DNA from 2 places in the Arthrobacter sp. MMS24-T111 genome. Region 1 is predicted to be linked to the other one. Evidence: predicted binding sites of a transcription regulator. Region 1 holds the regulator's gene; the other holds the start of a gene.
The links. Region 1 encodes Rex, which represses fermentation and respiration genes when NADH is low (regulators of the CRP and FNR family bind a similar motif). Its sites were predicted from a motif close to CTTGTGAANNNNTTCACAAG; they were not measured.
Positions count from the first base shown of each region.

Region 1 (6,928 bases):
CACACGCTCGCTCATCAGATCGGCAACTTCACGTCGGTTTGGAACCAGTACTGCAGCCCGGTCACCCAGGCCCCCCAGACGCCGGTGGCCATCAGCAGGCCCAGCACCACCAGGATGCCGCCGCCGGTCCGCTGGATGGCAAGGCGGTGCTTGCGGAAGAACGCCATGACGCCCATCCCGCGGCGCACGGCCAGGGCGATCAGCAGGAACGGGATGCCCAGTCCCAGGCTGTAGACGAACGCCAGGAAGGCTCCCTTGGCGGCGGATGATCCGCCGGAGAGGCTGAGCAGTTGCACGGCGGAGTAGGTAGGTCCGATGCAGGGTGCCCAGCCCAACCCGAAGGTCAGGCCCAGCAGGGGTGCTCCCCAGAGTCCCGCAGGCGGTTTGGCGTGGATTTTTGCGTCCCGCTGGAGCCAGCTGAAGCCGCCCATGAACACGATGCCCATGATGATCACCAGGATTCCCAGGAACTGGGTGATCCAAGCGTTGCGGCTGCCGCTGATCAGGGTGCCCAGCTGCCCGAACGCGCCGCCCAGCAGGACGAAGATCACCGAAAAACCCAGGACGAACAAGCCGATGCCTGCCAGCATCCGGCCGCGCTTTTGCTTCTGCAGGTCAACGCCGCTCAATCCCGTGACGTAGCCGAGGTAGCCCGGAACGAGGGGCAGCACGCAGGGCGAAAGGAAGGACACCAGGCCGGCGAGGAGCGCCACCGGGATGGCCAGGAGGAGCGAGCCGCTGAGGATGGCTTCGGCGAAGGGACTGTTCACGGTTCCCGGGCCGCCCTACTCCGCCACGGCGGCGGTGATGAGGGCCTTCAAGGTGCCCTTCTCGATCTCGCCGAGAACCCGGGACGCCACCCGCCCCTGCTTGTCCAGGACCAGGGTGGTGGGAACGGCCCCGGGCGGAACCAGGCCGGACACGGACAGCAGGACGCCGCCGTCCTTGTCATCGAAGCTCGGGTACGTCAGGTTGAAGGTCTTCTCGAACGCCTCCGCCGTGGGCTTCTCGTCCCGGAGGTTGACGCCGAAGAACTGCACGCCCTGGTCCTTGAACTCCTGATGGAGTTCTTCGAGGATGGGCGCCTCCACCCGGCACGGGGCGCAGGCGGCGAACCAGAAGTTCAGGATGCTGACCTTGCCCTGGAAGTCGGCAGGGGTGACCTTGGCCCCGCTGAAGAGTGCCCCCTGGATCTGGACGGCTTCCTTGCGGTCGCCGGCGGCGAACTCGGTGACGGAACCGTCGCCTGCCACATAGTTCTTGTTGTCCCCGGCCTTTGCCTGCTTTGCCAGGGCGTCTTCCTGGGCGCAGCCGGACAGGCCCAGGGTCAGTGCGCCGAGGGCCAGGCCACCCGCGGCGAGCATGCTCCGGCGCGTGGGGAGGAAATCGTTGGTCACAGCTAGGCTCCAGGGGTGCTGGCGGCACCGGGAAGAAGGGACGCGGCGGGTTCGCTGTACTCAACGCGCAGCAGCGAGCCGTCGTCGGCGAACACCAGGGACGTGACGGAGGTCAGCGTGCACTCGCGCTTGCGGGGATCGTGCCACAGGGGCCGGCCTTCGGCGCTGAGCCGTGCGGCCCAGATGGGCAGCTGGTGGCTGACGAGGATGGCCTCGGGTCCAGTGGCACCGAAATCGCCGGCAGCCAGGTCAATCGCCCGGAGCCGGGCGTCCCGCGCTGCCGCGGCAACGCGGGCCGCCTGCTGCGTATAGGGCTCGCCCCAGGACGGGCGCAGCGGATTGACCAGCCGGGGCCAGTGCTTGGGCCGGCGCAGCTCTGCCTTGGTGACCTTCATGCCCTCGAAGTAGTTTTCCGCCTCGATGATCCGCGGCTCGGTGTTGATCTGCAGGTGCAGGGCTTCCGACGTCGGCCGTGCCGTTTCCTGCGCACGCTCAAGCGGCGAGGCGGCCAGGTAGGTGATGCGGGCGCCCTGCTCGGCACGTTGCCGGAAGTGCTCGGCGAGGGTCCTGGCCATCTCCTGCCCCAGTTCGGAGAGGTGGAATTCGGGGAGCCGTCCGTACAGAACGCCGTCGGGATTATGGACCTCGCCGTGGCGGAGCAGATGGACAGTGGCTTGGGGCATAGTTACCAGTTTCTCAAAGATGGCGTGCGATCCGAAATCTTCTACAAACAGTAGAACTTAAGTTTCTGAAGAAATGTTCCAAATGTGGGAACAAAAGATGCAAACGCATGTTTATACTGGATGCAGCAAGTTAGTTGAGGCTTCAACCGATGAAGGTTCAACCGCAAGACCACAACAGGCATTAAGAACAAGGAGCATCATCATGGCACTTCCCGCAGACGTCACCACCGGCACCTGGACCCTGGACAACTCCCACAGCGAGATCGGCTTCACCGTCCGTCACGCCGGCATCAGCAAGGTCCGCGGCCAGTTCACCGAAGCCGCCGCGACGCTTGACCTCCTCGAGGATGTGGCCGACTCGAAGATCAACGCCACCATCAAGACCGCCAGCTTCGATTCCGGCGACGCCAACCGCGACGGCCACGTCAAGGGCGAGGATTTCTTCGACGTGGAGAAGTTCCCGGAGATCTCCTTCGTCTCCAACGGCCTCGTGGCAAAGGGCAACAGCTACGAGCTCACCGGTGACCTCACCATCAAGGGCGTCACACGCCCGGTAACCCTGGAGACCGAGTTCAACGGCGTGGCCGTTGACCCGTTCGGCAACACCCGCGCAGGCGTCTCTGCCGAGACCACCATCAGCCGCAAGGACTTCGGCCTGACCTGGAACGCCGTCCTGGAGACCGGTGGCGTGCTGGTCAGCGACAAGGTTGCCATCAACCTGGAACTCGCCTTCATCGCTCCCGCAGCCTGATTCCGCCCCGGCCCACCCCGGCAGCAGGTATTCCGCCTGGTGCCGGGGTGCCGCATTAACGCCTGTCGCACCTTGAACGGCCCTGCGGAATCACGCACAACCAGGGCTGCCGGGGGTACGGTGGACCTAAGCCATGCTGGGGGCGGCACAGGACCGATTCCCGGCAGCCCGCCCGGATCCCGACCTGCAGAAGGAACGCCCATGAGTACTCCTCCCGTCCCGCCTCCCGTGCCGCACGATCCGACTTCCGGAAGCGACCAGCCCGGCAACGGCCAGCCGGCCGGCGAACAGCCCCGCTACGGACAAAACGCCCCCCAGTATGGGCAGAACGCTCCTCAATACGGACAGAACGCACCCGGTACGCAGCCGCCGGCAGCCCCGCAGTATGGGCAAAACGCTCCGCAGTATGGCCAGAACCCGCCCCAATACGGGCAGAACGCCCCCCAGTACGGGCAGAACCCGCCGCAGGCTCCGGGCTACGGACAGCAGCAGCCCTATGGACAGCAGCCGTACGGCCAGTCCCCCTACGGCCAGTACCCATCGGAGCAGCCGCAGCCGGCGGCAAGCACCGGCATCCCGCAACTGGTCAACATTTCCTTTTGGATGCTGATCACAGCCGCCGTGATCTTCGTCATTTCCCTGCTCACCGGACTGACCCAGCTGGATGATCCCGCATTCCGGCAGGCCTTTGACCAGCAGGTCAAGGCCAGCAACGCCGGCGTCACGTACGACGACATCAAGGGCGTCATCGCCGGAACCCTGGTGGTCTTCGCCATCATCGGTGCCGGGCTGTACCTGCTGGTGGCCTTCTTCGTCCGCAAGGGCAAGAACTGGGCACGCATCCTGGGGACCGTCCTGGCAGCCCTGTCGGTGCTGGGCCTCTTCGGGGTTCCGTCGTTCGCCACGGTGGGCACCGTCCTGGGCATCGCGGCCATTGTGCTGCTGTACCTTCCGGCGGCCGCCCCCTACTTCCGGAAGCAGCAGTTCGGCAACCCGTATGCCGGCGGCTTCGGAAACCCCTACGGCCGGTAGCAGCCTGCCACACCACGGAAAACGGCCCGGGATGCTTCGCAGCGTCCCGGGCCGTTTTCCTTAACCGGTGGTCCTTACGCGGTCTGGCCCGGCGCCTGTGCCCGCTGGGCATGGTAGGCCAGGATCTGCAGCTCGGTGGCCATGTCCACCTTGCGGAGGTTCACGCCTTCCGGGACCTGCAGCATCACGGGCGCGAAGCTCAGGACGCTGTGCACGCCTGCGGCCACCACGCGGTCGCAGATGCCTTGGGCCACAGCCGCCGGGAGCGCCAGCACCACCATGTTGGCTCCGGTGCGGTGCAGGACGGTTTCAAGGTCTGCCACGTCGCTGACCCGCAGCCAGCCCACCTCGTTGCCCACCACCATCTGGTCCGCGTCGAAAATCGCCACGACGTCGAACCCGCGGGATTCGAAGCCGCCGTACCGGGCCAGGGCCTTGCCCAGGTTTCCGGCGCCGACGATCGCGACTTTCCAGTCATGCGTGAGGCCAAGGGCCGCTGCGATATGGCGGCTGAGGTACTGCACCTCGTAGCCCACTCCCCTGGTGCCGTAGGACCCTACATGGGACAGGTCCTTGCGCAGCGTCGAGGAACTGACGCCGGAGGCCTCCGCCAACGACTCGGACGAGACCCGCTCCACCCCCTCGGCCAGCAAGGTATTCAAGGCGCGGAGGTACAGGGTCAGCCGGGCCACCGCCGCGGGCGGGATCTGCTTGGCCGGCGTACCGGTGGCGCCCGGAAGGTCCGGGACGGGCTGGGACATTGATTCCACGGACGTCATTGGCCTCCCCCTACCGGGCCATGGCGCGCTGCAGCACGCGTTCCAGCCGGGCTTCGTCAATTTTCCAAAAGTCGCGCTGGACCCCGTCCACCAGGACCACCGGGATTTCCTCGGCATAGCGTTCGCGCAGCTCGGGCTGGTAGTCCACCGACTCTTCCGCCCAGGTCAGTCCCAACGAGGCAGTAACCCGGCCGACGGCGTCGCGCGCCTCTTCGCAAAGGTGGCAGTCAGCTTTGGTGACCAGGACGACGCGGGGGGTAGCCATGGCTTAACGGTATCGCCGTTCGCGGCATGCGGGCGACGCCGACGGCGGCTGCCCGGCCTATTGACTAGACTCGAGTCCATGCCCGAGGAGAAATACGTCGCCGTAGCCACGCGGCCCGTCACTGCGCCGCAGCCCGGCGAAGCGGCGTTTTTCGACGTGGACAACACCTTGATGCGCGGCGCCAGCCTCTTCCATGTGGCCCGGAAAATGCACCAGCGCGGGGCGTTCACCCTGAGGCAGGCGGCCGGTATGGCCTGGAAACAGTTCAAGTTTGTGGCCCGCGGTGAAAACATGGATGATGTCCACGCCGTCCGGGACTCGGCCCTGACCCTGGCTGTGGGCATCAGCGTTGACGATATCCGGGCGTTGGGCGAAGAGGTCTATGACGAAATGATCGCCTCCCGGATCTGGCCGGGTGCCAAGGCGCTGGCCGAGCAGCACCTGCGCGTGGGCCGCCGGGTGTGGCTGGTCACGGCCACTCCCATCGAAGTTGCCACGGTCATTTCCACCCGCCTGGGCCTGACCGGCGCCCTCGGCACGGTCGGGGAAGTCTCCGACGGCATGTACACCGGCCGCCTGGTGGGCGACATCCTGCATGGCGCGGCCAAGGCCGTGGCGGTCCAGGCCCTCGCCGACGAGGAAGACCTGGACCTGAAGCGCTGCTGGGCGTACAGCGACTCCTTAACGACGTCCCGCTGCTCTCACTGGTAGGCCACCCGGTGGCCATCAACCCCGATGCCAGGCTCCGCCGGCACGCCCGCGACCGCAACTGGCCGGTCTACGATTTCCGTGCCGGCCGCCGTGCCGCCACCTTCGGACTCAAGGTGGCAACCTTTGGCGGCGCCATCTACGGGCTGTGGAAGGGTTTCGCCCGGATGCGCGGCCCGCGCCTGTAGCTTCCCGCGAGTCTGCCTTCCCCCTGCCTGCCGGTTCCCGCACCGTACCCTCCAGCGCACGAAAAACGCCCGCCGCCTTTGCAGGCGACGGGCGTTCTCCACGCTGTTCGAAGTATTGCTACTTCTTGTTGCGGCGCTGGTGACGAGTCTTGCGAAGCAGCTTGCGGTGCTTCTTCTTGGCCATACGCTTGCGACGCTTCTTAATAACTGAACCCACGAAAGTTCCTTACAAACTAGATGCAGTACCTGTCTGATGGAAATGGTTCGTGGACAGAGCTACGAACTGGACAACTGACAGATTCTTACAATGACGTAAAACGTTCCTTAACAGGGTACCGCCTATCGGGGGCGGCTTGGGACAAGCTGCCTTAGGCTGTCTCGGAGTGACCGTCCACCACAGCACCTTTGAGGTACTGCTCCACGGCATTCTCAGGTACCCGGTAGGAGCGGCCGAACCGCACTGCCGGCATTTCGCCGGAGTGGACCAGCCGGTAAACAGTCATTTTGGAGACGCGCATGACCTCGGCTACCTCAGCCACGGTCAGGAACTTCGCGTTGGAGAAGTTCTGTTCTGCCGACATTTCCCTATTTTCCTTTGCTGACGGATGGACAACAGTGACCCCAGGTACGTGCCAATGCGGTGTTCCGATGCTGAGCCATCCACCAATCACCTAAATAGATACTCTAGATGTTCATGTGGCAGATGTGAAAGTAGGTAAAGGCACTATTTCGCCTGCCGGCGCTTCCGCGCCGAGGCCGCCAGCTGCTCCAGCACGGAGGCGGAAACGTCCCAGTCCATGCAGGCGTCGGTGACGCTCTGGCCGTAGACGAGTTCGGAGCGGCCGGCCGCGTGCTCGGCAACGTCCAGGTTCTGGGCGCCGCCCACCAGGAAGCTTTCCAGCATCACCCCGGCGATCGCCTGCGCCGCGGCGCCCCCGTCCTCGAGCTGGGCACCGATCTCGAGTGCCACCTCGGCCTGCCGGTGATGGCTCTTGCCGCTGTTGGCGTGGCTGGCGTCCACCACCAGGCGCGGGTTCAGGCCCTTTCCGGCCAGCTCCCCGGACGCCCGTTCGACGTCGGCGGCTGAGTAGTTGGGTCCCTTGCGGCCGCCGCGGAGGATGACGT
Region 1 is NZ_JBTZRO010000001.1:1,905,193-1,912,120, reverse strand. It holds gene resB (cytochrome c biogenesis protein ResB) at 1-15, opposite strand, end outside; gene ACX5I6_RS08915 (cytochrome c biogenesis CcdA family protein) at 15-770, opposite strand; gene ACX5I6_RS08910 (TlpA family protein disulfide reductase) at 786-1,364, opposite strand; gene ACX5I6_RS08905 (histidine phosphatase family protein) at 1,400-2,080, opposite strand; gene ACX5I6_RS08900 (YceI family protein) at 2,283-2,831, shown strand; gene ACX5I6_RS08895 (hypothetical protein) at 3,033-3,863, shown strand; gene ACX5I6_RS08890 (redox-sensing transcriptional repressor Rex) at 3,938-4,642, opposite strand; gene ACX5I6_RS08885 (glutaredoxin family protein) at 4,653-4,907, opposite strand; partial or broken gene ACX5I6_RS08880 (HAD family hydrolase) at 4,986-5,803, shown strand; gene ACX5I6_RS08875 (30S ribosomal protein bS22) at 5,922-6,020, opposite strand; gene ACX5I6_RS08870 (helix-turn-helix domain-containing protein) at 6,172-6,384, opposite strand; gene ACX5I6_RS08865 (3-deoxy-7-phosphoheptulonate synthase) at 6,528-6,928, opposite strand, start outside.

Region 2 (6,928 bases), 1.7 Mb from region 1:
CTTCAACCTGAACCGTTTTCCAAGGTCGCTGCCGCCGCCGCTGCGGTTCTTGTTGAAGATGTCGAAGCCGACAGCGACCAGGAGCACCAGGCCCTTGATCAGCTGCTGGTAGTCCGTGCCCAGGCCCAAGATGGACATGCCGTTGTTGAGCACACCCATGATGAGTCCGCCGATCATGGCCCCGGCAACAGTGCCGATGCCGCCGGTGACGGCCGCACCGCCAATGAATGCCGCAGCGATCGAATCGAGTTCGAAGCCGGTTCCGCCTGCCGGCTGGGCCGAGTTGAGCCGGGCCGTGAAGACCAGGCCCGCCAAGGCAGCGAGCACGCCCATGTTCACGAAGAGCCGGAAGGTCACGGCCTTGGTCTTGATGCCGGACAGCTCAGCTGCGTGCAGGTTGCCGCCGATTGCATAGGTGTGGCGGCCAAACACGCTGTTGTTCATCAGTGCCGTGTACGCGATCACCAGGGCGGCCAGGACCACCAGGACGATCGGCGTGCCCCGGTAGGACGCCAGCAAGAAGGTGATGATGAGCATGAGCAGGGCGGTGAAAGCGGTTTTGATGACGAACCAGACCAGGGGTTCGCTTTCGAGGTCGAACTTCCTGCGGATGCGGCGTTCCTTCAGGGCCTGGATCAGGAGTGCCACGGTGGCACCCACGCCAAGGATCACCGTGAGCCATTCCAGTACGGACGTGCCGCCGGAAATGTCCGGAAGGAAACCTCCGCCCAGGGCCCGCAGTTCCGCGGGGAACGGCGTGATCTGCTGGTTCTTCAGGGTGATGAGCGTCAGGCCGCGGAAGATCAGCATGCCTGCCAGCGTGACGATGAAGGCCGGAATTCCCACGTAGGCGATCCAGTACCCCTGCCATGCCCCGACGAGCGCACCGACCAGCAGGCACGCAGGGATGGCAGCCCACCATGGCCAGCCCCAGTGCACGATCATGACGCCGGCGACGGCACCGATGAATCCCGCCACCGAGCCGACGGACAGGTCGATGTGGCCCGCGATGATCACCATCACCATGCCGATGGCCAGGATGAGGATGTAACTGTTCTGGACCACCAGGTTGGTGACGTTCTGCGGCTCGAGCAGGATCCCGCCGGTCAGTCCCTGGAACAGGAGGACGATCAGGATCAGGGCAACGAAGATGCCAACTTGGCGGAGGCGGCTTGTGAGGAATCCGAGCGATTCTCTTAAGGCTGACATTTCGCTATTCCTTCTCTTTGGTCATGTAGTGCATCAGTGATTCCTGGGTGGCCTCGGCAATGGGCACTTCACCGGTGACGTGGCCGGCGGCGAGGGTGTAGATGCGATCGCAGATACCCAGGAAGCTCGGGAAGCTCCGAGGAAATGACAATGACGGCCTTTCCTTCGGCCGCGAGCCTGGCAATGATCGTGTATATCTCATACTTGGCGCCGACGTCGATCCCTCGGGTGGGTTCATCGAGGATGAGGACGTCCGGGTCCGAGAACATCCACTTGCTCAGCACCACCTTCTGCTGGTTGCCGCCGGAGAGCTTCCCGGTGATGGCGGCCACCGAGGGTGCCTTGATGTTCATGCTGGTGCGGTAGCCGTTGGCCACCACGGTCTCCTGGTTCTTGTCGACGAAGCCGCGCTTCGCGAGCTTGCGCAGCGATGCCAGAGAGATATTGCGCTTGATGTCCTCGATCAGGTTCAGGCCGTAGTGCTTGCGGTCCTCGGTGGCGTAGGCAATGCCGTGCCTGATCGCGTCCGAGACGGTGGACGTATTGATCTCCTCGCCGTACTTGTAGACCTTGCCTGAGGTGGCCGTGCCGTAGGTGCGGCCAAATACGCTCATGGCCAGTTCCGTCCGGCCGGCGCCCATGAGCCCGGCAAGGCCCACGACTTCGCCCTTCCGGACGTGCAGGTTGGCGTTGCTTACCACCATGCGGGCGTGGTCCTGCGGGTGGCGGACGGACCAGTCTTCGATCCGGAGGACTTCTGCGCCGATGTTCGGCTCGCGTTCCGGGTAGAGGCTCTCGAGGTCGCGGCCCACCATCCCGCGGATGATCCGCTCCTGGGTGATCTGGCCTTCATCGAGCCGAAGGGTCTCGATGGTCTTGCCATCGCGGATGATGGTGACAGCGTCTGCCACCTTGCGGATCTCGTTGAGCTTATGGCTGATGATGATGCTGGTGACGCCTTGGCCCTTCAAATGGAGGATCAGGTCCAGCAGGTGGCCGGAGTCCTCGTCGTTGAGGGCGGCCGTGGGCTCGTCCAGGATGAGCAGCTTCACTTCCTTGGACAGCGCCTTGGCGATTTCCACGAGCTGCTGCTTGCCTACGCTGATGTGCTGTACCGGGGTGACGGGGTTTTCATCGAGCCCCACGCGGGCCAGCAGTTTTGCTGCCTCCAGGTTGGTCTTCCGCCAGTCCACCCATCCCTTGGTGGCCTGTTCGTTGCCGAGGTAGATGTTCTCGGCGATGGAAAGGTACGGGCTCAGGGCGAGTTCCTGGTGGATGATCACGATGCCCCGCTTCTCACTGTCCGAGATGCTGGCGAAATTGCAGGGTTCGTTTTCGAACAGGATTTTCCCGTCGAACGTGTTGTGCGCATACACGCCGGACAACACCTTCATGAGCGTTGATTTTCCGGCGCCGTTCTCACCGCAGATGGCATGGACTTCTCCACGGTTCACATCCAGCGTGACATCCTGCAGCGCCTTCACGCCCGGGAATGTCTTGGTGATTCCTCGCATTTGAAGAATGGGTGTGTTCATCGTCAATTCCCACTGACTGGTCGAATCTTGGCCTTCCTGCTGCTGCAGGAGGTTGCGGGAGGGGCTGCTGCCGGACCGGACGTCCGGCAGCAGCCCCCGGCTGTCTACTTGACGTCGGCGTCGGTGTAGTAACCCGAGTCGATCAGTTCCTTCTTGTAGTTGTCCTTGGTGATGATCACGGACTTCAGCAGGTAAGCCGGGACAACCTTGACCTTGTTGTTGTACGTCTTGGTGTCATTGGTTTCCGGTTCCTGGCCCTTGAGGACGGCGTCCACCATCTTGACCGCCTGGGCACCCAGCTGGCGGGTGTCCTTGAAGATGGTGGAGTACTGCTCGCCGGCAATGATGGACTTCACGGAGCCCTTCTCGGCATCCTGGCCGGTGACGACCGGCAGGCTTCCCTTGGCGTAGCCGCCGGTGCTGGTGAGGGCGGAGATGATGCCGATGGACAGTCCGTCATACGGGGACAGGACGCCGTTCAGCTTGGTGCCCGAGCTGTACGCGGAGGTGAGGATATCCTCCATGCGCTTCTGCGCCACGGGTGCCTGCCAGCGAAGGATCGCGGCCTGCTCGAACTTGGTCTGGCCGCTGGGGACCTTCAGGGTGCCCGCATCCAGGTACGGCTTGAGGGTGTCCATGGCGCCGGTCCAGAAGAAGTTGGCGTTGTTGTCGTCGGGGCTTCCGGCGAAGAGTTCGACGTTGAACGGACCCTTGCCGTCCACTTTCTTGCCACTGGCGTCGAGGAGCCCCAGGCCGGTCAGCAGCGAAGTGGCCTGCTGGACGCCCACCGTGTAGTTGTCGAATGTGGTGTAGTAGTCCACGTTCGGGGTGCCGTTGATGAGGCGGTCGTACGCGATCACCTTGACGTTCTGCTCCTTGGCCTTGGCCAGGACATCGGTCAGGGTGGTGCCGTCAATGGCGGCGATGATCAGCGCCTTGGCGCCTTTGGTCAGCATGTTTTCGATCTGCGAGACCTGGGTGGGGATGTCGTCATTGGCGAACTGGAGGTCTGTCTTGTAGCCAAGGTCCTTGAGCGACTTCTCGACGTTGGCGCCATCGGCAATCCAACGCTCGGATGTCTGTGTGGGCATCGAGATCCCAACAAGCGAGTCGGCGGGCTTTGCCGCGCCGCTGGATTCTGTTGCCGCGCCACGTGAGCCGCAACCGGTGGCGCCCACCGTCAGCGCGAGGACAAGGGCCACCGCGCCCACGATTTTTTTGATTCTCACCATTTTCTCCTTCCGCGGCAGCATTGCCGCGAAGTGTTATTGGACGAGGCAGCAGCGATGCTCCCTGGTCCTGGTCACATTGTTGATGTGTCGGTTCAATATAGACTGATTTGTGAACGCTAACAAGAGGTGGGTATCAAGTGCTTGAAACCTGCTCCAAATTCATTGACTTCTGCTTTGTTAGCGTTCACACTTGCTGCAGCGCTTAGCTTGACCTTGACCCCTAGACAACCCCGGCAATGAGGCCCCTGCCTCCCGGGCGGAGGCAACCGAATGCCAGATACACCCTTCAGTTCCAGCCCTGACCACTGCGTCATCGGCGTGGATTACGGAACACTTTCCGGCCGTGCCGTGGTGGTGCGTGTCCGCGACGGGAAGGAACTCGGCAGCGCGGTCCATGCATATCCGCACGCCGTGGTCACCGACGTCCTGCCGCGTGACACAGCGGGCGACGACGGGGCCCGGCTTCCCGGGGAATGGGCGCTCCAAGTGCCCAACGACTACCGGGAGGTCCTTCGCACTGCCGTCCCGGCAGCAGTGGCTGACGCCGGAATCGACCCGGCGGACGTCGTCGGTATTGCCACCGACTTCACCGCCTGCACCATGGTGCCGGTCAAGGCCGACGGCACCCCGCTGAACGAACTGCCGGGCTATGCCAACCGGCCGCACGCGTACGTGAAGCTGTGGCGCCACCACGCCGCCCAGGGGCAGGCCGACCGGATCAACCGGCTCGCCGCCGAACGGGGCGAGGACTGGCTTCCCAGGTATGGGGGGCTGATTTCCTCGGAGTGGGAATTCGCCAAGGGGCTGCAGCTTCTGGAAGAGGACCCCGAGGCCTACGCCGCAATGGACCGCTGGGTGGAGGCGGCGGACTGGATCGTCTGGCAGCTGTGCGGCAGGTATGTCCGCAATGCCTGCACGGCCGGCTACAAGGGCATCTACCAGGACGGGCGCTACCCCTCGGAGGACTTCCTCGCTGCCCTGAACCCGGAGTTCAAGGACTTCGTCAGCTCCAAACTCGAGCACACCATCGGACGGCTGGGTGACGCCGCCGGCACACTGACCGCGGAGGCCGCAGCCTGGACCGGGCTGCCGGAGGGCATCGCCGTGGCGGTGGGAAACGTTGACGCCCATGTGACTGCCCCGGCAGCGAAGGCGGTGGAACCCGGCCAGCTGGTGGCCATCATGGGCACCTCCACCTGCCACGTCATGAACGGCACGGAACTGCGCGAAGTACCGGGAATGTGCGGGGCCGTTGACGGCGGCATCGTTCCCGGCCTGTGGGGCTACGAGGCGGGCCAGTCGGGCGTGGGAGACATCTTCGGCTGGTTCACGAAATACGGAGTGCCGCCCGAATACCACCAGGCGGCCGAAGCTGCAGGTCTGGGGATCCACGAATATCTCACTGAACTGGCTTCCAGGCAGGTTATCGGCGAGCACGGCCTGATAGCCCTGGACTGGCACTCGGGCAACCGCTCGGTGTTGGTGGACCACGAGCTCTCCGGCATCGTGGTGGGCCAGACCCTCGCCACCAGGCCCGAGGACACCTACCGGGCGCTGTTGGAGGCCACCGCGTTCGGCACCCGCACGATTGTTGATGCGTTCCGTTACGCCGGGGTTCCGGTCAAGGAATTCATCGTGGCGGGAGGACTCCTGAAGAACAAGCTGCTGATGCAGATCTATGCGGACGCCACCGGCCTGCCGCTCTCCACCATCGGCTCGGAACAGGGCCCGGCCCTGGGGTCGGCGATCCACGCCGCCGTCGCGGCCGGCCACTATGCGGATATCCGCCAGGCCGCAGCCGCCATGGGCGCCGAACCCGGGGAGGTCTACACTCCAATCCCGGAAAACGTGGCCGCGTACGAGGAACTCTTCCAGGAGTACAAAACCCTCCACGACTACTTTGGCCGCGGCAGCAACGATGTCATGCACCGGCTCAAGGCCATCCAGCGCAAGGCCGCCAGTACGGTGCTGCCCGGTACCGGGTCCGCCGTCCACTCTGTCGTGGAGGTGTCCGCATGAGCGTCCGGCAAGGAACCGAAGCCGCAATCCTGGAAACCATCGCCCGGATCCGGGAAGACGTATGCGCCCTGCACGCTGAGTTGACGCGGTACGAACTGGTGGTGTGGACTGCGGGCAACGTCTCGGCCCGGGTGCCGGGCACCGACCTGATGGTCATCAAGCCGTCCGGCGTCAGCTACCAGGACCTGACCCCGGAGCAAATGGTCGTGACCGACCTGCACGGCACGCCGGTGAGGGGCACCAACGTTGGTGGCGGCGGCACGGTCGATTGGGGCAACCCGCCGCTCTCGCCGTCGTCCGACACCGCCGCGCACGCCTATGTGTACCGGCACATGCCCGAGGTGGGCGGTGTGGTGCACACGCACTCCACCTACGCCACCGCGTGGGCTGCACGGGGTGAGGCCATCCCCTGTGTGCTCACCATGATGGGCGACGAGTTCGGCGGCTCTATCCCGGTGGGCCCGTTCGCGCTGATCGGCGACGATTCGATCGGCCACGGCATCGTGGAGACCCTCAAAAACTCGAACTCACCGGCGGTCCTGATGCAGAACCACGGCCCCTTCACCATCGGCAAGGACGCCCGCTCCGCCGTGAAGGCCGCCGTGATGTGCGAGGAAGTGGCCCGCACCGTCCATATCTCGCGGCAGCTGGGTGAACCCCTCCCGATCGACGCAAGCCATATCGACTCGCTCTACGCCCGGTACCAGAACGTCTACGGGCAGTAAACCCCCAAACCTTCAACAGGAGTACGCATGAACACCGCAGCAAACACCACCCTGGACGGCTACGAGGTCTGGTTCCTCACCGGCAGCCAGCACCTCTACGGCGAAGAAGTCCTCAAACAGGTGGCCGCCCAATCCCAGGAGATCGCCAACCAGCTGAACGCCAATTCCGCCGTCCCGGTGCGGATCGTGTGGAAGCCGGTCCTGACCG
Region 2 is NZ_JBTZRO010000001.1:211,126-218,053, reverse strand. It holds gene mmsB (multiple monosaccharide ABC transporter permease) at 1-1,209, opposite strand, end outside; partial or broken gene mmsA (multiple monosaccharide ABC transporter ATP-binding protein) at 1,214-2,744, opposite strand; gene chvE (multiple monosaccharide ABC transporter substrate-binding protein) at 2,849-3,976, opposite strand; gene araB (ribulokinase) at 4,247-5,995, shown strand; gene ACX5I6_RS00970 (L-ribulose-5-phosphate 4-epimerase) at 5,992-6,720, shown strand; gene araA (L-arabinose isomerase) at 6,748-6,928, shown strand, end outside.
Region 2: araB (ribulokinase) is a predicted target of Rex. The motif match lies at 4,083-4,102, and genes of this name have one in related genera.